Regions from separate parts of the Paenibacillus sp. J31R122 genome, predicted to be linked through region 2. Evidence: riboswitches for the same ligand, from Rfam matches in the RefSeq annotation. Region 2 holds a riboswitch; the other holds the start of a gene.
What was found. Region 2 has a riboswitch for cobalamin ahead of AC0YN7_RS03885 (ABC transporter substrate-binding protein). Riboswitches for the same ligand answer to the same signal wherever they lie in the genome.
Positions count from the first base shown of each region.

Region 1 (12,657 bases), on a different contig from region 2:
CGATAATGTCATGGAATTCGCAATAGCACATATGTGTATGAATTTGCGTTGTATCACGAACATCAGCTGTTGAAAGGCGAAATGCATGTACCCCCCATTTCAAGTAGGCGTCCCACTCACTGCGTTTAAGCGGCAGTCCTTCACGTAATGCCGGTTCATCGACTTGAATCATCTCGATACCCGCTGCTTCAAGCGCTTTTACTTCCTCAGACAAGGCCAGTGCAATTTGATAAGCTACTTGTTCGCGTGTCATGTCGTTACGAGGGAATGACCAGTTCAAAATCGTAATTGGTCCAGTCAGCATCCCTTTTACCGGCTTTGTTGTTAACGATTGCGCATACACGCTTTCCGTTACAGTCATTGGCTCTTTGAATACAACATCTCCGTAAATAACCGGAGGCTTCACGCAGCGTGATCCGTATGACTGTACCCAGCCGCTCTGCGTAAACGCGAACCCACCCAGCTTTTCCCCAAAAAATTCCACCATATCTGTACGTTCAAACTCACCGTGAACAAGGACATCGATGTTAAGCTCTTCTTGAATCTCAATCCAATGCTTAATTTTTTCGTTTATAAAGGAAGTGTAATCAGCTGAGCTTAGCTCGTTCTTTCTCCACTTCTGCCTTGCTTGACGAACATCCAGCGTTTGTGGAAAGCTGCCGATTGTCGTCGTCGGCAGAAATGGCAGCTGCCATTTTTGCTGCTGAAGCTTCTGTCTTACAGCGAAAGGCTTCTGCCTAGCAGAAGGATGCGCCGCGATCGCCTTTGCATCTACCGCTTTGCTATTGCGCGCTGGAGATGCTGACAAGTTGTGAATTATTTCTTTGTTCTGTTTCAGTACCTCAGCAAATGAGTTTGAAGCTGCAGCATTGACAGAATAAGCAGCAGCGCTCAGCCATACGATTTCATCCAACTTTTCTTCGGCAAATGCGAGCGCATCTCTTAATTCTGAAGGCAAGTTCGTTTCGTTTTTTGCTGAAACCGGAACATGAAGCAGGCTCGTTGACGATTGGATAATGAGGCGTTCTTTCGGTACGTATGAAGAAATTTTCTCAATCAATGCCAGCTTTTGCTCATAGTCCGAATGCCAAATGTTACGTCCGTCTACAAGACCGACTGCAAGCAGCTTATCTTGTGGGTAACCAAATTTCTCAAGAGCACTCAGGTTTGTTTCTAGGCCATGTACAAAATCAAGTCCGATCGCTTGAACGGGCAGTGATACAACAGCTTCATAATGCTCCACTGCATCAAAATAAGTTTGCAATATCAGCTTAAGACTAGGAGCTGCTGCATTAAGCTGCTTGTAGATTGATTTTACAAGCTTGATCTCATCCTCTGAAATAGATGTTACGAGAATTGGCTCATCGATTTGCACCCACTGCACACCTGCTTGCTCCAATTCTTGCAACATTTGAGCGTACAACGGTATGAATTGCTCTATCCATTCAGGCAGTTGCTTCGCATCATACCCTTTGGAAAGTTTAAGGAAAGTATATAGTCCAATGATGACCGGTTTACCTTCAATTCCTAGCTTTTGTTTCGCTTCAAGATACGCTGCAAGCGGGCGGTTCTCCGTCAAGACAGGTGTAGCTCCACTGAGTTCAGGAACAATATAGTGGTAGTTGGTATTAAACCATTTGGTCATTTCACAGGCTTGCGCCTCCTTAGATCCTCTAGCCATGGCATAGTAGGTTTTAATAGGAACAGGTCCTCCGGCATATTCAAACCGAGACGGGACAAGCCCAAACATTGTTGACGTATCAAGCATTTGATCATATAGCGTGAAGTCATTAACAGGAATTATAGAAATCCCTTTGTCCTTCTGCAGCTGAAGATTGTTCAACCGAATACCCTCCAGCGTTTCAAGAAATACAGCTTCCTCCAAATCCCCTTTCCAAAAAGACTCAAGCGCTTTTTTCCATTCACGATTTTCCCCAATTCGCGGATATCCAAGCACACTGCTTGTTAATTTATTCATTTATAATTCCTCCTAGATTGTTTTTGTAAAATGTAAAAAATTCTACGGTAGCCTAAGGCTGGTTTTGCGAAGCAAACTTGCTTTGTTTGCGGCGCTGACTGACTTGGAGTGCATACGCTTTGTTTTCCTAGCGGAATGACATTGAGTGCATACGCTTTGTTTTCATAGCGAAATTTGCATCGAATTGGATAATACGAAAATGCAAAAAGGGCGTCGTCACCTTATTAAGAAGCAAGGTAAAGACGCCCGTCGTTTAATAGAACCGCGGTCTTGTCTTAACACCTCCCTATCTCCCGTAGGTAAAAGCAGTGTCGTTCAAATAGGCAGGTCTCCTGGCTCCAGCATTATCATCTATAGCTTACCTTCCCAATCTAGTTACAGATCAGTGGTTTACACGCTAAAACTCCGCTGTTACAGTGGCGGGACCGCGCCGGCGTTACACCGGACTTCCCTTTTAAGCTCAAGTTTTTGGCAAGAGCACCTATTTCCACATTATTTAGTTTGTTGATCGCTATCGTCTAGCAATACGAATAACTATACACTCGATCTAATAAATATACAATACTTTGTATATAAGCGTTTCTTATAAATAGAATGATAAAATCTAATTAAGACTATGCCTATTGATTATCCTACTACTTGGAATCAAACATAGCTTCCGTTGTCCCTCTGTTATCATGAATCGCCGAATATGAGAATATTCACTAAATAAATACTTCTATATCCACTAAGTACTTCTATATCCACTAACTTATGCGCTAAAGCCCCGCCCCCGTAGTTTCATTTTTTGCATTTAGTCGATGCCGAAAAAGGATGAACAGCGATTTAGTGTCAGAGAATGAACTTAGTTGCTGGGTTCACTCGATGTGCGGTCTCTTTTCGGTCCTTTAGGTGCAATTTCTGAAACTAACTCGTCTCAAATTCCATTAAACCGCTCATTAGTTTCAGAATATGAATTTAATTTCACTTTTTTTCACCTTATCTCCAAGCCGCTAGTTGCTGCATCGTGATTTCACATCAACAAATAAGAGAATAGTCGTCGAATCTTTTAGCCAAAAATGAAAATAAGCTGCCCCACTCGCAGCCAAAGCTACGTTAGGACAGCTATTCAGATACAACAAGCTACACCTATCTATCTAACTATCTATCTGTCTGTCTGTCTGTCTGTCTGTCTGTCTGTCTGTCTGTCTGTCTGTCTGTCTATCTAACTAACTAACTATCTGTCTATCTATCTAACAATCTATCTAACTAGCCAACCGCCATCAACGGCCAAAATATGTCCGTTCATATAATCCGACGCGCTCGAAGCTAGAAATACTGCTGGCCCTATCAAATCCTCAGATGTACCCCAACGGCCTGCTGGAATACGCTGCAATATTTGCGCGCTGCGCACTGGATCCTCGCGAAGCGCCTCCGTATTATCAGTACTCATATAACCTGGAGCAATCGCATTTACTTGCAGTCCCTTACTTGCCCACTCACTCGCGAGTGCCTTTGTAAGTCCCGCAACCGCATGCTTGCTGGAGGTATAACCCGGAACGTTAATACCGCCTTGAAAAGTCAGCATTGACGCTACATTTATAATTTTACCTGAGCCCTGCTCAATCATATGCTTACCAGCAAGCTGACAAAGTACAAATACTGAATTCAAGTTGACATCCAGCACATCCTGCCAATCCCCATAGCTATGTTCAGCAGCCGGTGTCCGGCGAATAATACCCGCGTTGTTCACCAAAATATCAATGCGTCCCAGTTCATCAACTGTGCGCTCAATAATGCCTGCAAGCTTGGTGCGATCTGAAATATCCGCCTGAATTGTAATGGCCTTTCGTCCGAGTGCCCGAACGGCATCTGCTGTTTTGTCAGCCGGAGTTTGGTTTGTTACTAACGCCACATCAGCGCCTGCCTGTGCCAGTCCAATTGCAATCGCTTCGCCAAGACCGCGACCTGCTCCTGTAACGACAGCCACTTTCCCTGTCAAGTCAAACAAACTCATGATTTCACACCTTTCCATTATTCCGTTTCGCTTGATCAGAAAGCTCCGCCTTCATCATACGGATCCCCTGTGCCTCGTATTTCGCCTCTACCTCACAATCTATACCATCATCCGTTATGATATAGTCAATTTCATTAAGTTCGGCAAACGTGATCAATGCGCCTTTATCGAATTTATTGTGATCAGCTAAGCAATAGACTGTTTTTGCGTTTTCCATGTACAGCTTCTTAAGCTTCGTCAATTCCTCGGTAAAAATAGTAAGACCGTACTCCAAATGTATGCCTGTCGTAGATAGAAACAGCTTATGGACATTCAGACGACTAATCCATTCCTGTGATTCGGCGCCAATCAGCAAATTATTATGACGATATCCTCCAGGAATTACGAGTCTAACTTGATCCTTCGCTATCAGTTCACGAATAATGAGCAGGTCATTCGTAAGTACAGTTACCGGTATGTTAGGCAGCCGCTTCGCCATCTCAAGCGTAGTACTGCCCGCATCTAGCGCTATAATATCGTTAGGTTCAATACAGGTCAAAGCAAGTGAAGCTATCGCCTTTTTTTCCTGCTGATGCTTACTGTTTGGGAATTGCAATGGAAAGAGACTGTCCTCACCGCTTTGCTCAGGTACCGCGCCGCCATGCGTACGCTTGAGAAGCCCCTTTTCCTCGAGCTTCTCTAAATCCTCACGAACCGTCTTTTCTGTAACCTGGAACTGCTCACTTAGCTCGGATACTTTGACAGCACCGAGCTGTTCTAATTTCTCAATAATTATACGATGCCTTTCAGCAGCAAGCATGAAGCACCTCCTGTCGCGAATAATTCTATTTTAGCTCGCTCGCAGGCACTGCGTCCATGTCTGTAAACGTATAGTTCTCTCCTGCCATTGACCAGCAGAATGTATAATTACTAGTGCCAACACCTGAGTGAATCGACCAAGGCGGTGAAATAATAGCTTGCTCGTTCGCAACTACAAGATGTCTAGTTTCCGATGGCTCACCCATCATATGAAATACGCGCGCATCATCATTCATGTCAAAATAGAGGTAAGCCTCCATCCGGCGATCATGTACGTGAGAAGGCATTGTATTCCAAACACTGCCTGTCTTAAGACTTGTCACACCGAGCATAAGCTGACAGCTTTGGATGCCGTCCGCATGAATGTATTTGTACAAAATCCGCTCATTTGATGTTTCTTGTGAACCAAGATGAGTAGGGTTTGCTTCCTCCATCGTCATTTTGCGCGTAGCGATTACCGCATGCGCAAGTGCAGAACAGAAATATAGCTTCGCTGGATTAGCCTTGTCAACACTGGACAATAGAACCTGACGCTTTCCTTTGCCAACATACAGTACATCAAGTTTATTTAATTCATAGACTTCACCATCAACGGAAATTGATGCAGGACCGCCAATATTTAAGAAAGCAACCTCGCGGCGCTCCAGAAAATATTCAGTCTTCAAAGTAGCCGCATCTTCAAGCTCAAGTGCTTCGTTCACAGGAACCGCGCCGCCGACAATCATACGGTCATAATGTGTATAAGTCATCTTGATTTGATCTTGTTCGAACAGGCTTTCAATTAGAAACTCACTGCGCAAACGATCTGTTGTATATTGCTTTACATCTGTTGGGTTAGTTGTGTGACGTACTTCCATGGGGGTAAAACCTCCTAATATGTTTGTTTTAGTTCGTTTATAATAATAACACACATTTACGAACGAAAACAGAACATTTTTAAGCATCACCAATTGAAAAAGCAATTCTACATTAAAAAAGGGTTAGTTGGCGTTTCTATCCGTCACCGTTTTCTCTACTGATAGCACACTTGCTCCCCTCATATGTCCCCCATCATTTTGGCCGATAAATCTTTTCGGCTATCTATTTAAGCTCAAAACAGAAGTCAGCCGCGCATAAATAGCGAGAAAAGCTTACTGTTCATTTGTTTATCGTATTTGACTGTATTTTATACAAGCAAACCAACATCAAAACGACGTAAATTGACTCAGCCTATATTTCATACAGGCTAATCGTCCGTTTCGCAAGCAAAATGCTCCTAACTAGCTATTTGATTGTATCTATTACATTCGAACATATAGGAACAAGGAATATCAGGTATTTGAATGGATAAAATACATTCAAATACCTGATATTCCTTTACGTTTCTTTATACAAAACGATGGTAACTCTCACTGTCCTGCCAGTTCTATCCTACCCTGCCCTACCAAATCAGCCACAACAAATCACGTTACACCACGTCCGAATAGCGTTTTAAGTAACTAAGCTCAGGTTTTGGGGTGTTAGCTAGAGACTCATAAAAACTTATCGAGACTTATCCAGCCTCTTTTAGTGGAAAAATCCCTCTGAATATTGCATAATAGTTTTGGTAACATCCTAAAAATGGAAGTGGGGATGAGATTGGGACAAAGTGGTGGAATTTCGGTAGGCTTGAAAGGATCTTCTATTGTTTTACTTGTTGCTAATTTACAGGATTCAATTCGTTACTATGAGAGAATAGGCTTCACCGAAGAAATTATTGGTGGTCATATACATATGAACCATGGAGCCGTCACATTTATTCTACACGAGGCTAAACAAATAAGTGATGTCCGACCTAGCTCTTCTGTTGATGGTGGGCTGTATTTTGATGCGTTCTGTTATACCCAACCAGAGGAATTGAAACAACTTTATGAGGTATTCCTGTCTAAAGGTGTTGAAATCGTAAATGGGCCTAATTGGTCTGAAGGGTGGAGTGAAATGACCATCCGCGATAATAATGGTTACCGCATTGCTTTTGGCGCTTAAAGACATTCCAATTGAAGTAACCTACACATTCAAAAAAATAATAAAATAAACAATACAATAAGCCCAACGTATAAACTAAATAATACGAAAGAGCTGTCCCCTAAAGGATAGAGCCTAATGGAACAATCCCAAAATAAAAAAACTTCCAAAACCACAATTAAACTGGTCTTGGAGGTTTTTTATTACTTGATTGTTTATTATAAGGGACATGCCCTCTATCAGGTGAATTAGCCGCAAATTCTGAAACTAATTCGTCTCTACTACCACAATTACGGTCATTAGTTTCACAATGTGAACCTAATATAACATCACATCCAAGTCGCTGATGAATATGATTGGTGATATTCTATACAAACGGGACGGGTTGAGCATCCAGTTACTATCGTTCTATTTCAAGCAAGGTTACGTAATCGGCGGTTTGAATGGATTTTGTCCATTCAAACAACTGATACTTCTATTTTCCTATGTGTTTGAATGGAAAAGATACAACCAAATTGGTAGTTATAAGCCCTTTATCTTTTGAATGGACGATTAGCTTGGATGAAATACAGTCTGAGTCAAAAAACGTCGGTTAAAGTAGATTTGACTGGATGAAATACAATCAAATCCGACAAATGAAAATTAAACACAATCTGATAACCGCTGGTTTCAGTTTTGAGCTTCTGTAGCATTAACCAACCTTCTTTAAGTCAACCAATATTTCAATTTATTTTTCGATTTAATAAAAGAAGTCGGTTCGATGATTTTTTGGAGGAATACGTACAGTAGAAAAATGTTTAAAATAATGACTTTACCTTCTCCCGAATTCATTAATATTTCCGAAATCGCAATAACGAGTGAGATCATAAGCATGGCCCAGTATTCGAAACTAGATCGAACGACTTCAACCCACTTTTTACGGCTGGTAGCCTGCAAAGCCAAAGATCTTATAATAATCCCCATCCATAATAAGTGAATGACTGATATGGTGAATATACCATCCCCTTTTAAATTTAATGCCACTAATTGACTCATAAAATCCTCAATCGATATGTCCATTAACATGAGAAAAACAAAACACCCATACAAAATAGGCAGCATAATTAGCCATAAAACAGGAGAGGTTACTCGTCTTATAAGTCCGTGGTATATTCCATAACAAATAGTAAGCAGTACCATAGGACCAAAAATAAAGAGCATCTGAAATTGTGCGTTGATTAGCAGAATAGGTCCAACGGATGCAGCGACTAAACAAATTATCCAAACAAGCATCTCTTTTAATAAGTGGATTTTCCAAGAGGAGGAATTATCCATTCTGAACACCTACAATCCTGTTCATAATTTGCTGAAAAAGTGCCCATTCCTTCCTAAAATGCGATAATGCTTTTTTACCTATTTTTGTAATCCTATAATATTTTCTGCGAGGTCCCTCATGTGATTCCTGCCAATAGCTTTCTACAAGCCCCTGTGATTCCAATCTTTTTAATGCCGGATAAAGAGTTCCCTCTTTAAATTGAAGAAATCCTTCTGAATCTTGATCGATTTTTTGATCTAGTTCATACCCATACATTGCTTTATCATAACACTTATTTCTTCTTCTTCATCTTGCCCTCTGCTCGTTCTATATTTTCAGCTATTCTAAATTTAACGATCCTGCTAATTAATTTATATGGAATTGGCTTATCTATAGGAAATTGTACGGATCCTTTTGCCCCTTTATATTCCGATAATTCATCTTTAAACTCTTCAATTCCACTAGCTGATGGATAAAACCCTATGTGATTTTTATAAGCAGCGAAATGCACCAGATTACCATGTAAAGCAAAGGTAGGCATTTGATAACTTATCTTTTCATCTGCCCCTGGTGCTGACTCCTGTATAACTTTTCTTAATGTTTGAAGTATTTCCTGAACCTCTGGAGGAAATTTTGAAATATAATCATCAATTGATTCAAATATAATTTTGTTGCCTTCCATGATTTCTCCTTTCATAAACCATCCTAGTCTAATAAATATACTTTCTCTCCGATATGAATCTGTCCCGTCTTCCTAACGGAAGCATACACACCGAATTGTAAATTCATCTCTTCATTTACTTTCTTCAATAGAGAAGAATCCCGCTCAAGTGTTTCAGGGTCAATTGTAATCATAGAGCAGCGTTCACAATACGTATCAACTTGTAATTCCGCACTGCCTACTGACAATATTTTTCCTATCCAATTCTGTTCGTGGAATGCGTTCTCTTCTACTGACACAACTAGGTTCGCTCTAAAGCGACGTGGATCTAAATCCTTCCCCCAAAGCTCTTCAAGCCGGCGTATTGTACGATCCGTAATTATTAAAATACTGCTAGCATCAACAGCCATAAGCTCAGAGTTTTCCATGCTATAGCTCATCATAACCATCTTTTTTTTCGAATGTGTTTGAATTTCAGCCAATAAATCTTCATTCCAGTTAAAAACTCGTCCATCCGGTGAAGCTACACTTACTGCTCCCAAATCATTCTCGAAATCCTCGTCCTCAAGTTTTGCCCTATAAGCAAGCATTTTCGGGATACTTCTAGCAGTAAAAAAGCTATCCCATCCTTCCTTTGTTTCATCTATAAAAGCATGAATTCGGTCGCCATATAAACCATAGCTCTCTACTTTGCATCTATCCAAACTCTCACCTGCAAAAGATTTTACAGGATAACGATTAATTTCCTTGATCTTACCAATTAACGTCAAAATGACTTCCCCTTTATCAATTCATTCGTAATAAGCAAGTACTATCCCCATTATAATCCATATCAGTCTCTTTTCACATGACTGCTCAAGCTCACTAAATGGATTGTTGCATTTTTATTCTCTTAGTTGTATAATTATTCAATACTTTAAATAAGCGGGTGATTAGATATGCTTCAGACAGAAACTAATGTAACGAACGGCTTACTGGCAGCAGCGGACAAATCGATTTTATTTACCGCCAAGCGTCCTGACATCGTGATGGAACGCGGTACAGGGATGTATCTGTGGGATACGGAAGGAAAAAAGTATTTGGATTTTGTAGGCGGATGGGCAGTTAATGGTTTGGGGCATTCCCCCGCTGTACTTCAACAAGCATTGTCAAACCAAGCATCTACTCTAGTTCACGCGAGCCCAGCCTACTATAATAAGCCACAAATTCAATTCGCTGAGCTGTTAACGAGTGTCAGCGGCATGGATAAAGTGTTTTTTGCCAGCAGCGGAGCAGAAGCAAACGAAAGCGCCATTAAGCTGGCAAGAAAGCATGGCAAGGTTAATATGAACGGAGCTTATGAAATCATCACGCTCACCAATAGCTTTCATGGACGTACGCTGGCTACTATGTCGGCAACAGGAAAAGCGCATTGGGAGAGCTTATTTACTCCTAAGATAGACGGCTTCAAGCATGTACCGATCAATGATCTTGATGCTTGCTTTGCGGCTGTTACGAATAATACCTGTGCTATTATGCTTGAGCTTGTACAAGGAGAAGGCGGAGTAAACGCGGTTGATGAAGCCTACTTATTCGCACTTCGCAAAATATGCGATATGTACGGTATGCTCCTTATTTTCGATGAAATTCAGACTGGCATCGGCAGAACGGGCAAGCTATTCGCTTACGAGCATTATGGAATAAAACCGGACGTTTTGACGCTCGGAAAAGGAATTGGAGGCGGCTTCCCGTTATCCGCCATGCTGACGATTGACAAATATGATTTATTTGATCCTGGGGATCAGGGCGGAACCTACGGGGGACAACCGCTTGCGATGGCGGCAGGCTATGCAGTACTTCAAGAGGTATTGCACAAAAACCTAGCAGACAATGCGGAGCAGCAAGGCAATTATTTAAAGAAAGGGCTTCAAGAGCTCTCATGCGATTATAAGATTACCAATATACGCGGTAAAGGCTTGCTGCTAGCATTCGATGTTGCCGATGGAATGGGAAGTGAGCTTGTCATGATGAGCTTACAGGAAGGCTTGCTCATTAACTCCCCGAATCCGTCTACCATCAGATTAATGCCCCCGCTGATCGTAACAAAGGAAGAAGTCGATCAAATGCTAGTCCTCTTGCGTCGTGTATTCGATCAAGCAGCAACGATGCGGAGTTCTAAACTTTAATTAATAGGTCTGCTGCCCAACTGGCCCCTCTTAAAATAAGTGCCCGGTAGGCAGCAACATGAAATGACTGACGTTATACGTAGCATAACGCCTTATACACTGCGAAAAACGTTCAGCAGTCACCGTCAACCTAACGGTGCTGCAGAACGTTACTTATACGCTAGAAACCGAAGTATGCCTTCGCGTTTCGATAGGAAATATTTTGAACCATGTCCCCTAGCAGCTCCATATCATGAGGCGCCTCACCGTTCTCTACCCATTCCCCTAGTAAATTACAGAGCAGTCGTCTGAAATATTCATGTCTGGTATAGGATAAGAAGCTGCGTGAATCCGTCAGCATGCCGACAAATCGGCTAAGTAAACCAAGGTTCGCGAGCGCGTTCATTTGATCGAGCATTCCTTTTTTCGTATCGTTAAACCACCATGCTGAGCCCAGCTGTATTTTGCCCGGAATACCTCCGCCTTGAAAGCTGCCGATAATTGAACCGAGCACATCATTATCTTTTGCGTTGAGTGAGTACACAATCGTTTTCGGCAGCGCATTATCCATATCAAGTGCATCAAGAAGCTTAACAAGCGGGTACGCGACAGAGCTGTCATTAATGGAGTCGAAGCCTGTATCTGGACCTAGCATTTCAACCATACGCGTACTGTTGTTTCTCGCTGCATTAATATGGAATTGCATGACCCAGCCACGCTCCGCATACAAGCGTCCCAAGAAAAGCAGCGTATATGTTTTATATTTCTTCTCTTCCTCTAAGCTGACTGATTCACCGTTTCGTGCTTTTGCGAATATAACAGCCGCTTCATCCTTAGTCGTTTCCGCATAGGCAACATAATCAAGAGCATGATCAGACACCTTGCAGCCAACGTCGTGGAAGAACTGCACTCGATCTGCTAGAGCATCGAGCATTTTATCATAATTATCTATTGTTATGGAAGCTGCAGCCCCAAGCTTGTTAACCCAATCTTGAAAAGTCGAGCGATTGATTTCAAGCGCTTTATCTGGACGGAATGAAGGCAATACTTGCACATCGAAGTCTTCTAACCCTTTGATTGCAATATGATACTCTAGTGAGTCGATGGGATCATCCGTCGTACAAATCACTTCAACTTTAGACATTTTGATCAAATCACGAGCTTTGAAGCTGCCTTCATTAAGTTTAGCGTTAACCTGCTCCCATATCGCCTTCGCATTCTTCTCATTGATGAGCTCATTCACTCCAAAAAATCTGCGAAGCTCCAAATGTGACCATTGATAGAGCGGATTTCCAATCGTCTGCGGCACCGTCTGCGCCCATGCCTCGAACCGTTCGTAATCGGTAACTCCCTCGCCGCCGGTTACAAGTTGTTCCTCCACACCGTTTGCGCGCATAGCCCGCCATTTATAATGATCACCGTAAAGCCAAGCTTCCGTAATATTCGCGAAGCTTGTGTTTTCATAAATTTGCTGCGGACTTAGATGGCAATGGTAATCTATAATCGGCATGTCCTTAGCAAAATCATGATAAAGCCTCACAGCAGTTTCATTTGATAACAAAAAATTGTCATCCATAAACGGCTTCATATATACACCCTCCATTTTCTAGTTATAGAATTTCACTAAGTCATCAATCTTCACTGCTTGACCTGTCTGAATCGAACGATTCGCCGCTATACCGGTCAATATAGATCTTGCGCCATCGACATGATTTGCAGCACGATTGAATGGGTTCTCTACAGGTGTACCAAACAAATCATTAAGCAGCACCGGATCTCCGCCGCCATGACCGCCAATGCCTT
Region 1 covers NZ_JBWDNM010000011.1:160,454-173,110, forward strand. Annotated here, with positions in the region: gene metE (5-methyltetrahydropteroyltriglutamate--homocysteine S-methyltransferase) at 1-1,978, opposite strand, end outside; cobalamin riboswitch at 2,284-2,478, opposite strand; gene kduD (2-dehydro-3-deoxy-D-gluconate 5-dehydrogenase KduD) at 3,219-3,974, opposite strand; gene AC0YN7_RS18990 (DeoR/GlpR family DNA-binding transcription regulator) at 3,979-4,773, opposite strand; gene kduI (5-dehydro-4-deoxy-D-glucuronate isomerase) at 4,799-5,629, opposite strand; gene AC0YN7_RS19000 (VOC family protein) at 6,384-6,776, shown strand; gene AC0YN7_RS19005 (hypothetical protein) at 7,461-7,790, opposite strand; gene AC0YN7_RS19010 (PadR family transcriptional regulator) at 8,062-8,325, opposite strand; gene AC0YN7_RS19015 (iron chaperone) at 8,342-8,731, opposite strand; gene AC0YN7_RS19020 (MOSC domain-containing protein) at 8,755-9,480, opposite strand; gene AC0YN7_RS19025 (aspartate aminotransferase family protein) at 9,649-10,875, shown strand; gene uxaC (glucuronate isomerase) at 11,036-12,442, opposite strand; gene AC0YN7_RS19035 (Gfo/Idh/MocA family protein) at 12,461-12,657, opposite strand, start outside.
Region 1: linked by a shared signal. The riboswitch ahead of metE (5-methyltetrahydropteroyltriglutamate--homocysteine S-methyltransferase) and the one ahead of AC0YN7_RS03885 (ABC transporter substrate-binding protein) in region 2 are both predicted to bind cobalamin.

Region 2 (12,657 bases):
TTTCGATTCCACACCCAGCGGATCAACCAAACATGTTCCTAGCATCTCATATCCGCCGCAAATGCCAACCGTCCAGCCGCCCTTTAGAACATGCTTGTGCAGCAATTCTGCGAATCCATTTTGCTTCAGCCATAGTAAGTCTTCTATCGTATTTTTGCTTCCTGGAATAATGACTGCATCGGGATTCCCCCATTGATCTGATCTCTCGATATATCGGAGTTTTACATCTGCTTCGAAGTGAAGCGGGTCCATATCAGTAAAATTAGAAATGCGCGGCAGTCTAATAACCGCTATATCTAACTGATCTTTCTGATCTGAAACTTCTATCTCTTTATTGAAAGACAACTGCTTGCCAAGCGATAAGGAGTCCTCATCCTCCAGCTCTAAATTCGGCATATAAGGCAATACGCCAAGCACTGGTTTGCCCGTCCGCTCTTCAAGCCAATCAAGACCCGGTTGAAGCAGCGATACGTCACCACGAAATTTATTGATAACAAAACCGCAAACGCGATCTCGTTCATCTGGCTCAAGTAGCTCCAGCGTACCGACGATTGAGGCAAATACACCACCACGATCAATATCGGCGACCAAAATGACCGGTGCATCTGCCCATGCAGCCATACGCATGTTGACAATGTCACGATCCTTCAAATTAATCTCTGCTGGACTACCCGCCCCTTCAAGCACGACAATATCATTGGATTCTCGCAGTCGCTTCAGTGATTCTTGGACAATACCGCCGGCTATCGGCAAATAGTTCTCCCGATATTCACGAGCATCAAACTCGCGCAGCGGTTTCCCATGCACCACAACCTGTGATGACATATCGCCAGTCGGCTTAAGCAGAATCGGATTCATATCGGTCGTAGCCAGAATGCCGCATGCATCAGCCTGCATCCCTTGTGCGCGACCGATTTCTTTGCCATCCCATGTCACATAGGAATTGAGTGACATATTTTGCGATTTAAACGGCGCAGTTCGCCATCCATCCTGTGTAAAGATTCTACACAATGCCGCTGTGATTAGGCTTTTGCCGACATCTGATGCTGTTCCTTGCACCATAATCGTATGACCCATTTCAGTTGATGATGCAGACTTATTTTGACTCATATTCATCATCCCTTGCACCTTCCAGCTTGATCTATCACATGTCTCAATGCGTTCAGCAAGAGCTCATTTTGCTCTCTAAGCTTAATTGCCACGCGTATATAGGTATGATCAAGCCCAGGAAACCGCGATGCATCACGAATAAGTACACCTTGCTTTCCCATTTCAAGCTGCAGCATGCTTGCGCTGAGCCCAAGCTGCTCTGGAATTCTTAACAGCAAATAATTGACTGAGCTCGGATTTACTTCGAACCCCATATGCTGCAATTTCGCAGTCAACCAAGGTTTTTCTTCCTCCAGCCACTTCAGCGTTCGTTCAGCGAATTCTACTTCATCCAATACAGCTTCCCCTATGAGCTGAGCTAATGAATTTACACTCCACGGAACCTGAAGTCGCTTCAATCTGCTAAGACCTTTAGGCGTGCCTACAATATAGCCAAGTCGTATACCTGGTATTGAGTAAAATTTAGTCATCGAGCGTATAACAAACAGTCGGTCATTGCTTGAAGCCTCTTTAATTAAGCTGTAACGCGATTCGTTGGGAACGAAATCCATAAAAGCTTCATCAATAACCATATAGGCTCCGCTTTGCAGTAGAAACCGAATAATCTCAGGATCTACAAGCTTCCCAGTCGGATTATTTGGCGAGCCTAGCATAATTAACGTACCCTCAGACGCTGCTAAAGAGAATTGCTCTAATTCCGCTTCCAGCTCAAACTGGCTTTCTGCCGATAGATTAATCTCGTACACGGCTCCGCCAATTTTGCGAACGGCATCCCTGTATTCGTCAAAGCATGGAATAGCCAGCGTTGTAGATTTAGGCTGTATTGCCCGAACAACTAAGTCGATCAGCTCGGCTGCCCCATTGCCTATTAAGATGGATTGCTCGTCGATATCATGATGAAGCGCAAGCTTACTTCTCAGATCGCGCACGGCAGGGTCGGGATATTGTCCAATTATATCCGCATAAGCTAACAATGCCTGCTTAACTCCACTTGGAGGTCCCAGAGGATTCATATTCGAGCTGAAATCGACGAAGGTGTCCGCCGGTTTTCCGAATGCCTCCTCTGCAGTTCGCAAATCTCCGCCATGCCCATATCTCTCCAGCATTTTGTATCAAGCTCCTTCTTTATGCAATTCTTATGAACTGTTATTTTAAACAGCATTTAGCCAAACGACCGCTGCCAGAAGCAGCATCGCTTCAACGGCTTCATTCATCGCACCGTATGTATCACCCGTTAATCCGCCAAGCTTACGATTTAACCAAATGCCTAGAAGACCGCCGGATAGAATGGTAATAAGGAAAAAAGCTAGCACATAGGCAATTGCTTCCGTCAGCTTGACTTGAAAACCCATTAATATGCCGAATGATAGAATAAAGGATACGAGACAAGCTGCTATAACCCCCATTCGATTAACGCCATTAAATAGTTGTCCAATTCCTTCTCCGCGCCGTGCGCTAGGCCAAATCCCAATTGCAGCAGCCATCCATACACGACTCCATATAGGGTTAATTATTAATACCATTAAACATATTGTACTATTTTCCTGAATGAGCAGCTCCGCTATCAAAGATGCTTTGAGCAGAAGAAGAAGTACCGCAGCCAGCACACCCATTGCTCCTACTCGGCTATCCTTCATTATTTCCAACATACGCTCGCGTGAACGATGACTAAGCACACCATCAGCCGTATCCATCCAGCCATCTATATGAAGTCCTCCGCTAAGCGCCGTCCATATCGCGAGAAGAATGACCGCGGCAGGCCATTCAGGCAAAACTAGATTTAACAGCCAAGCTGATGCTGCTAAGCATCCGCCAATGAAAGCTCCTGCTGCTGGAAAATAGATGATACTCCGCGTTAATACAGGTGAGTTGAAGGGAACTGTCATAGGCACAGGCAGACGAGTTAAAAATTGAAAGGCTGCAACAAAAGCTTGAACATGCAGCTTCACCGAACCACTAACCATACCGCGACCACCCCCGCAAATATTATAACGCTAACACTATACAGTAAATAAACGGTAAGCCTAATATCATTCGGCTGCAAAGGTCTTAACGGCCACCCCATTCTTGCACGTTCACTCGATTTACCGAAGTAAACGTTCGTTCCACCGAGTTCAAAGCCGAGTGCTCCTGCAACAGCAGATTCAGGAATGCCGCTATTTGGGCTAGGATGAAATCGCGCAAACTTGATAATAGCTCGCATGGCTTGTCCGGCTTTCATACCAGGAGCTGCAAATGCTGTCAAAGTAAGCAATAGACCAGTTATTCTGGCTGGAATATAGTTTAGCACATCATCCATACGCGCCGAGCACCAACCAAAGTATTTATATTTATCATTGCGATAGCCAACCATTGAATCTAACGTATTCGCTGCGCGATAAAGCATCGCAAGTGGAGCGCCTCCTAATAGAGCAAACAAAATGGGAGACACGAACGCATCTACCGTATTTTCAGCGACCGTCTCTACTGTAGCCCTTGTTGCTTCACGTTCATCAAGCTTATCCGTATCCCTTCCCACTATGTAGCCTACATACTTTCTAGCTTCATCAAGCCTTCCTGCTATAAGAGGCTTATAGACGAGCATCGCAGCTTCTTTCAAGCCTTTAACGGCAATCGTAGTCGAGATGAACCACGCGCTTATCACATAACCAAGCCAAGGATGTATCGCATTTGCCGCCCAAATCAAGCCCCACATCACGCTCCAGCTTATCAATAATGTAGATGCTGTCAGAACAATACCTAGCAGCCTTACAATATGTGGCCGGTCTTCCCTTCGTTCTGGCGCAAGCATACGCTCTATAAATCGAATAAGCCGACCTATCCAAATGACAGGATGGGTCGGCCACTTTGGATCTCCGAAGATCCAATCGATTACGATGGCTGCTGCCGTTAGCAGCAGCAGTTCTTCCATGGAATAATCTATCATAGCTGATCCCAACTAAAAGCTTGCGTTTTCAGCTCGACAGGGATTCCTGCTGTCACTAGAAAAACCCTATCGCATATGGCTGCAACTCGTTGGTTAAGACGGCCTGCCTCATCCCGGAACAGTCTGCCAAGCGGATATTCGGGCACGATACCGTCACCCACCTCGTTTGTAACCAATAGCAGTGTGTAAGGGAATTTCTGAATTGCATTTATTAGCTTGTTCTTTTCTGTTTCATACCGAATTTCACCAAGAGATTCATAGTCGACACGCAGCAGCCAATTTGTTAACCAAAGCGTCAAACAGTCTAACAATACTACCGGAGGCTCTTGACCTTTTTTTACTTCTTCAGTAATTTGTATTGCAAATTGTTGAAGAAGCTCCGCGGCCTCATAAGGCTCCTCAACAGTCTCCCATAAAAAACCAGAAAGCTCGCGATCCTCTCTATGTTTACCGATTCTCTCCGTCATTTCCTCGTCATAGGGCTGACATGTAGCAATATAAATGCCCCGCGCGCCGGATCGCTTCGCGTATTGCTCGGCGAAGCCGCTTTTGCCGCTGCGGGCACCGCCAGTTACGAGTATTGCCATCAATTATCACCTAACCCTTTGATATACCAGCGCTATCGAAAGTCGCCATTTCCTGCATAAGGAGAAGCGCTGCATCAATAAAATGAAAGCACAATACTGCTCCAGTACCTTCACCGAGCCTAAGCTCCAATTGAATCATCGGCAATAAGCCGATGGCTTCCAGCAGCTTCAAATGTCCCTGCTCCTGCGATAAGTGAGAAGCAATCATATAAGGTTTCGTCTGCTCCGCAATTCGAGACGCGACAAGTGCTGCTGCCGATGAAATATAACCATCGATCACTACCGGACAGCCGTTAGCGGCAGCGCCGATAATAACGCCGACCAGACCGGCAATTTCTACGCCGCCAACCTTAGCAAGAACATCAATAGGATCGGCGGCATTAGGATTATTCAAGGCTATTGCGCGCTTAACTACCTCCACCTTGTTCAACCAGCTTGCATCGTTAATACCCGTTCCGCGTCCAACAGACTCCTCCGGAGATAAGCCAGTAAGCACTGTCGTAATAGCTGCGCTTGCCGTCGTATTGCCAATTCCCATCTCACCAGTTGCAATGAGGCGCACACCTCGACGCACCTGTTCATTGACGACCTCGACTCCAACCATAACCGCGCGAATGGCATCCTCACGAGACATCGCAGGCCCCTTTGCCATATTGGCTGTCCCTCTTACAACCTTCCGGCTTACAAGCAGCTCGTGCTCCAGATCAGCGTTAACACCAATATCTACGCATACGACATCTGCGCCTGCTTGTCTGGCAAGCACATTAACAGCTGCTCCGCCATTTAGAAAGTTAATAACCATCTGCGGTGTAACCGCCTGCGGGAAAGCGCTAACCCCCTCTTCACAAACACCATGATCGCCAGCCATCACAATAACTGCTTTATGCGATAAATCAGGCCATAAGTGACCTGTAATACCTGCAAGCTGGCTAGCAATAGCTTCAAGCTTGCCAAGACTTCCCGGAGGCTTCGTCAGTGAATTAGAATGTTGATCAGCTAGCTGTGCTTTCTCCTCTTCAAACGGTTTAATCTTCGCAACGATATTCAGCAATTCATCGTACAAATGGTCATCCATTACTTATTGCTCCTTCGTACTCTATATTCAGTCAAACTAGATGTTCAAAGCCTGGCTGCAGCATAATTTGCGGCTTGCCAGTAATCGGATGAGCGATGACCGAAGTAGTCGTTTCATATACCTGCTCAATCAGCGCGGAGGTTAACACCTCATGCGGCCTCCCTGCTGCCGCAACTGTGCCTTGATGCAGTACAACAAGCTCATCACAGTAAAGGGAAGCAAGGTTCAAATCATGTAGAACGGCAATAACGGTCAGCCCGCGTTCTCTCTGCCAATCCCGAACTGTATCCAGCAATTGAACTTGAAATCCAATATCCAAATACGTAGTTGGCTCATCCAGCAAAATAATAGATGGCTCCTGCGCCATCAACTTTGCGAGCGCTACACGCTGCCTCTCGCCACCGCTTAATTGGTCCATTTTGCGAAGCTCAAGCTCTTGTAAGCCCATTGCTTGCAATGCATCATCAATGATTGAATCGGAATCATTCTCCTCGCTGCCCATCCAATTCTGGTACGGGTATCGTCCCATGCTGACAACTTCACGGACAGTGAAGCCAACTGGCGGAAGACCGCTTTGCTGCAGCACTGCCATCTTTCGTGCCAACTGCTTACGTGGAAACTCGGTAATCGGTTTTCCCTCCAGCAGAACTTCGCCTTCTTTCGGACGCTCCACACCTGACAACATATGAAGCAGTGTTGATTTACCAACACCGTTAGGTCCAATAATCCCGTACATCAGACCTTTTTGAAAGGAACAAGAAAGATTTTTCAATACAAGACGGCCTTGAACCGACTGCACAATTCCTCGTACATCAATCATAGCGAGCCTCCTTGTTTCAGCTTGCGGCGGTGTAATAAGTAAGCGAAGAAAGGCGCCCCGATTAGCGCTGTAACGACGCCAAGTGGAATTTCCTTTGGAGTCAGTACATTTCTTGCTAGTGTATCTGCCCATAAGACAAATATGCCTCCGCCAATCGCCGACAACGGTGTAATCAATCGATAATCAGGACCCACGATAAGTCTAATCAAATGAGGAACGACAAGTCCCACGAAGCCGATTACACCTGAAACAGACACTGCAGCAGCTGTAAGAAGCGTTGAGCAAATTAAAACAATAAGCTTAGTCCTCTCAACACGAATGCCTAAATGTGCCGCATGCCGCTCTCCGAGTACAAATAGATTAAGAGATTGTCCGTATGCGAGCAAGAGAGGCAATCCAACGATAAGAAAAGGAATCAGCATATATACATTATCCCAGCTTTTCATGGCAAGCGACCCCATCAACCAAAACAAAATCTCATTGACGACACCCTCAGACATCGACACCATAAAGGAAACAAAAGCGCCAAGAAAGGATTGAATAATTACGCCAGATAATATGAGTGTTTCAATATGCATTACGCCTTTATCTCGCGAAAGCCAGAAAACACCTAATAATGTTACTGTGCCCGTTGCGAAAGCCACAAGCGGAATCGTCCACATCCCAAGCACCGTTTGCAGACCGAACAAAATAATAAAAGCAGCGCCTACAGATGATCCCGATGCGACCCCTAGCGTATATGGGTCAGCTAACGGATTTCGCAGCACCCCTTGAAATCCTGTTCCTGCAAGCGCTAGACAAGCACCAACGAGAACAGCGAGCAGAACACGTGAAAGCCTCACTTGCGTAACGATAGCAATTTCTCCGGGCGTGTAAGCACCAGGCTCGCCCTCCAGCCATGGAAGCTGATGGATCAATATGCCCCAAACATCACGTACTGAAATTCCGGCAGAGCCAATAGATAGACTAGTAACGATAGAAACAGCAAGAAGGAGCATAGCTGCTCCTCCATACCAAACTAATTTATGCTTCAACATTTATTTTACGAGATCCGGGTGAATCACTTTTGCCAGCTCAAGCAAGCCGTCTGCAAGGCGTGGACCAACTCGTACAAGCGGATCCTCCGTTACAGCATACAATTGTTTGTTTTTCACCGCGTCGATAACATTCCAGCCTGGACGGCTGTTTATGCCAGCAACAATCGGATTCGGATACTCCTTCAGAGCAGGATAAATAATCAATTGCGGATTTTGCTTAACGACTTCCTCAGCGCTAACTTCGAACCAGCCTGGCTTCGCTGCAGCAACATTGGTTCCGCCTGCAAGTGTAAGCAGCTCATCAAGGAAAGTCCCGCTGCCAACGCTCCAGCCAGGTGAGAACTCTAAGTATACACTCTTCTTCTCTGCACCCTTCACTGCATCGGTTACTTGCTGTTTTACCGCTCGCATGTTGTCAGCAACAACTGCCGCCTCTGTTTGCTTATTCATAATTTTACCTAAATTTTCGATTTTGGCAACAACCGCATCATAAGTCAAAGGGTCTGTTGCAAATACTGTAATTTTCAACTCACGGAGCTTATTAATCGCTTCTGTGTTCATGGATGAAGAAGCTAGAACAAGATCAGGATTAAGGGCAACTACCGCTTCAATGTTCGTTGTCATATCGCCAACCTTCGGCTTCGATGCTGCTTCCTCCGGATAGTTGCTCCACTCGTCTACGCCAACAACCTGCTCCCCTGAACCGATCGCATAGATTGCTTCTGTTTCACTTGGTACTAGCGTTACGATTTTCGTAGGCGCTTGTTCAAACTTCACTTCCGTATTTGTATCATCTTTAATAATAACGGGGTATGCAGCCGCTGGCTTATTACTTGATCCCTGTTCCGTATTCGTTGATTTATTCCCCGTATTGTTTTCTTTGTTCGAATCTGCGCCACATGCTGCTGTAAATACGAGCATCATTGCTAGCATAAAACCTAATAATGTTTTCATCAAACTCTTGTTATTTCTAACCATTCTTTAATGCACTCCTTATAATTTTATTTCGTACAAGCGTAAACGGCTGGCGCCAGCCTCTGGCGGCATATGTTCGTTTCGCTGTGAAATACAGGAAAAAAGTATAGTATGAACTTTCCCATATTTCAAAAACAAAAAAGCATCTCTGACAAATGTGTCAGAAATGCTGTCATACGCCAAAAAAAGATAGCGAATTGCTCTTCCAACACCTCCCTAAGTCCACGTAGGATACAGCGTTATGTAAACAGGCAGGTCTCCTGACTCGGATTTCGCAGCCAACGTCTTCCCGAGCTATTAGCTCAGTGACATGCAGCTGGCGCGCTGGCAAAGGCAAGTGTTACCTCGCATTGCCGGTCCTAACAGTGGCGGGTCCGTGCCGGATTTTCACCGGTCTTCCCTATTAAGCTTCAATGAGTATAAGAGATTAATGAAAATATTCTCGTATAAACTCGTTCAAGCACCTATTTATTAACTATTAAATTATCAGTAGTTACTATACACTCTCGCCAATTATTTGTCTACTCTTTACCCTAATCCATTTCACCTTTATCCATCCTCAAACTTAGATCAAGGCTAAAACAGGACAAACCATTGCTTAGTTGCAGTTCTGTACCTTCCATTAACCGCATAGGTAACATAGTGAACCCACTTGAGAAGCTTTATTTAATCCTTACATTAAAATAGCAAGATAAGAAAGGACTGATCACATGCTGCCGCAAAAGAAAGCACTCAAGCCTATTCATAAGCTTGCTATAATAATACCACTGACCACTCTGCTCATTGGTATTGCGCTTTATTGGCTTTACTCTGATAAAGCTGCTGTATCAGCGCCAGCAACGACAGAGCATGATTTCAAAAATGGCCATGCCGTATGGACCATTAATCCATATGCTGCGAAAGTGCTGCATGAAAATACATTTACCTTCCAAGTAACAGACATTTCCGGCGCTCCTCTACAGGATGCTGCTGTCTCGGTTCAGCTCGATATGATTGGCATGGTTTGCGGTAACTACACTTTTGATATGAAAGAAATCGCACCCGGCATGTACAAAGGAGAAGGTGTGCCGCTTATGGCTGGAACATGGAAAGCAACGTTATCTATAAAAACTGCGGACGAATCGTATACGGTAGTTCGCCGTTTGCAGGCGGTGCATTGACCTCTTTTATTATCTATGTAATGAGAACAGCAACGGACATAGGTTCTGTTATTTGTGGTTTTAATGCTCTTTAGGTCATATTTCTGACATAGATTCCGTTATTCCTCTTCAATCGGGGTATATTTGAAATTTTTAGCACAAATAACGCATATGATGTCCTCACGCACCTCCAAAATGAAGTAATGCTCACAAATAAACGCTTCTGTGTCCGCTGACTTATAAACTGTGTCCACTGCCTTACGTGCCGTGTTCGCAGACTAATGTGCCGTGTTCGCAGACTTATGTGCTAAGCACGCGTAGTTTCATTTTTTGCAATTAAATGAGAAAGCAAAAAGGTCAGCAGCGATCTAGTTTCAGAAAATGAACGTAATAGCTAGGTTAGCCCGATTCGCGCCCTGTTACCGGTGATTTAGCTTCACATTGTGAAACAAATGCGTCTCTAATTCCATAATGCTACTCATTAGTTTCACAATGTGAAACTAATTTAACATTGCCTTCAAGTCGCCAGATGTAAATGTAATTATGGAGATATCACACCAACAAATAAATGGATAGTCGAGTACAATCATGCCGCTTTACGATACCTTATATTGGTAACTAACCGATTTAATATGAGTACTGACTAGGAAGAATAAAAAAGCTCGTTATCATCACCTTTACCATAGCCAAGGTGAAATCGTCGGTATAACGCCGTTAACAGCCAAGCCTCGAAGTATCGCTAAAACTCCAACAGCAATTGCCGTTATTACGCCTGCCCTGCGCATAAAACGCCGCCATTTCTTATTGGCAAACGCGGCTATCGACGCAGCGGCCGCTAATGCGGGAAATGTTGACAGACCGAATAATGCCATGACTGCAGCTCCTGCTACAGCTGATCCTGTTGATGCCGCGGTCATTTGCATCGCATAAGTGAGACCGCATGGCAAAAAACCAAATGCTATCCCCGTCGCCAGCAAATGTACTGCCTCTTGGCTGGAAGAACGCTGAGCACCGCCTGCAAGCCTTTTATGCAATACGGTTGAGACCTTATGCATAAGCGGAAGTTGAAATCTTCTCCATAACCAAAGAAGCACAAAGCAGCCTCCGATTATTGAAGCAAGTCCCTGTACTCCGGCAAGCTTGCCTGCCACATCGACAAAGGAGCCGACGGTACCCATCACTGCTCCTAGTACGGAATAAGAGAAGATACGACCCGCGTTATATAACAGCATCGATTTTCGCACGGATGCGGTAGACTGCAGTGATACCGCAGATACAATCCCACCGCACATTCCTATGCAATGTGGAGCGCTAAACAATCCCGTTAAAATAATCAACCCGACTTGGTTCCATGACATGATCATGAGTGTGAGCCTTCTATACGGCGCAATTGTCCGGTTAAACGAAGCGCGTTACCTACAACTGATATTGAGCTAAGCGCCATGGCTGTGCCCGCCATCCATGGCTGTAGAATGCCGAACGCGGCAAACGGAATAATAATGACATTGTACAGGAAAGCGAAAGTAAGATTTTGCTTTACGTTTCGTATCGTTAACCGACTGATTCGTACTGCCTCTGGTATAGATTTTAATTTTGAAAATAATAACGTCATATGTCCCGCGCTGAGCGCTGCATCCGTTCCATTCCCCATAGCCAAGCCAACATCTGCTGCTGCTAAAGCAGGAGCGTCATTCCAGCCGTCACCAGCCATTGCAACTCTTTTCCCTTGCCGCTTCAACGCTTCAACAAGGGCCAGCTTACTCTCTGGAAGCATTGAGGAGTGAATCACCGTAATTCCCGCTGCCTTCGCAACCGCGCGTGCCGGCGCTTCATGATCACCAGTTGCGAGCAAAGCAGATATACCAAGACCCTTCAATTCCTTCACCGCATCCCGAGCGTATGGCTTGATCATGTCGGTTAAAGCAATAACACCAACACATACCCCTTCTAGGGAAGCAAATAATACCGTTTCGCCTACCAATTCACGGCTTACTGCAAACGCCTTTGCCTCCTTGCTGACGTTCCAGCCTTGATTTGACGCAAATCGTTCATTGCCGACAGCAAATTGCTGCTTCTCCACAATTGCGTTTACTCCACCGCCTGGTGTATATGATTGCTGCTCAGCTGAAGGGATTACAAGCCCCATATGCAAAGCCTCTTGTTTAATCGCAGCTGCTAACGGATGCGCCGATTCCGATTCAGCAGCCGCTGCAAATCGCAATATCATAGAGCGTGTTCCTCTAAGCGCAAGTATTGAGCTTACCCGCGGCTTACCTTCAGTCAACGTGCCCGTTTTATCAAAGATAACGGTTTCGATACGAGCAAGCCGTTCTAACGCTCCCGCTTCCTTCGTTACAATTCCTTGCTTAGCAAGCCTTCCAGCAGCTATAACAAGGGAAATCGGAGCTGCTAAGCCAAGAGCGCAGGGACATGCTGCTAATAATACGGCTATCGTACAAACGAAAGCCTTGCTCCAATTGCCTGGATCAAGAATAGATCCCCATAATATAAATGTGATGAATGCAAATAGGAGCATCATCGGTACGAACCAGCTTGCGGCAACATCAACATTTCGCTGAATTGCAGACTTTGACCGCTGCGCTTGCCGTACAAGCTCTTGAATTCGGTTAAGCATCGTGTCATGCCCTGCCGCTTCTGTCCGAATACGAAGACAGGCGCTCTCATTACGTGTCCCCGCATATATGCGATCGCCCACTCGTTTCATAACCGATAAGCTTTCCCCAGTCAGCAGGGACTCGTCAGCCGATGAAATACCTTCACTTACGAAGCCGTCAACAGGCACGATTTCACCCGCTTCTACAACGACAATGTCGCCAGCGCGCACAAACTCGGTGCGAATTTGCAGCAATTCACCTGCCCGTTCTACTGTAGCTGTTTGACTTAACAGCTTGCCATAGCCATCCGAGCCTTGCTGCGCACGCAGTGATGCTGCAGTTTCTATATATTTTCCGAGCAGGACCGCCGTAA
Region 2 covers NZ_JBWDNM010000002.1:166,688-179,344, reverse strand. Annotated here, with positions in the region: gene AC0YN7_RS03925 (cobyric acid synthase) at 1-1,110, opposite strand, end outside; gene cobD (threonine-phosphate decarboxylase CobD) at 1,116-2,216, opposite strand; gene cobS (adenosylcobinamide-GDP ribazoletransferase) at 2,262-3,074, opposite strand; gene cbiB (adenosylcobinamide-phosphate synthase CbiB) at 3,056-4,036, opposite strand; gene cobU (bifunctional adenosylcobinamide kinase/adenosylcobinamide-phosphate guanylyltransferase) at 4,033-4,623, opposite strand; gene cobT (nicotinate-nucleotide--dimethylbenzimidazole phosphoribosyltransferase) at 4,634-5,698, opposite strand; gene AC0YN7_RS03895 (heme ABC transporter ATP-binding protein) at 5,730-6,518, opposite strand; gene AC0YN7_RS03890 (FecCD family ABC transporter permease) at 6,515-7,516, opposite strand; gene AC0YN7_RS03885 (ABC transporter substrate-binding protein) at 7,556-8,533, opposite strand; cobalamin riboswitch at 8,764-8,985, opposite strand; gene AC0YN7_RS03880 (FixH family protein) at 9,241-9,690, shown strand; gene AC0YN7_RS03875 (sulfite exporter TauE/SafE family protein) at 10,347-11,033, opposite strand; gene AC0YN7_RS03870 (heavy metal translocating P-type ATPase) at 11,030-12,657, opposite strand, start outside.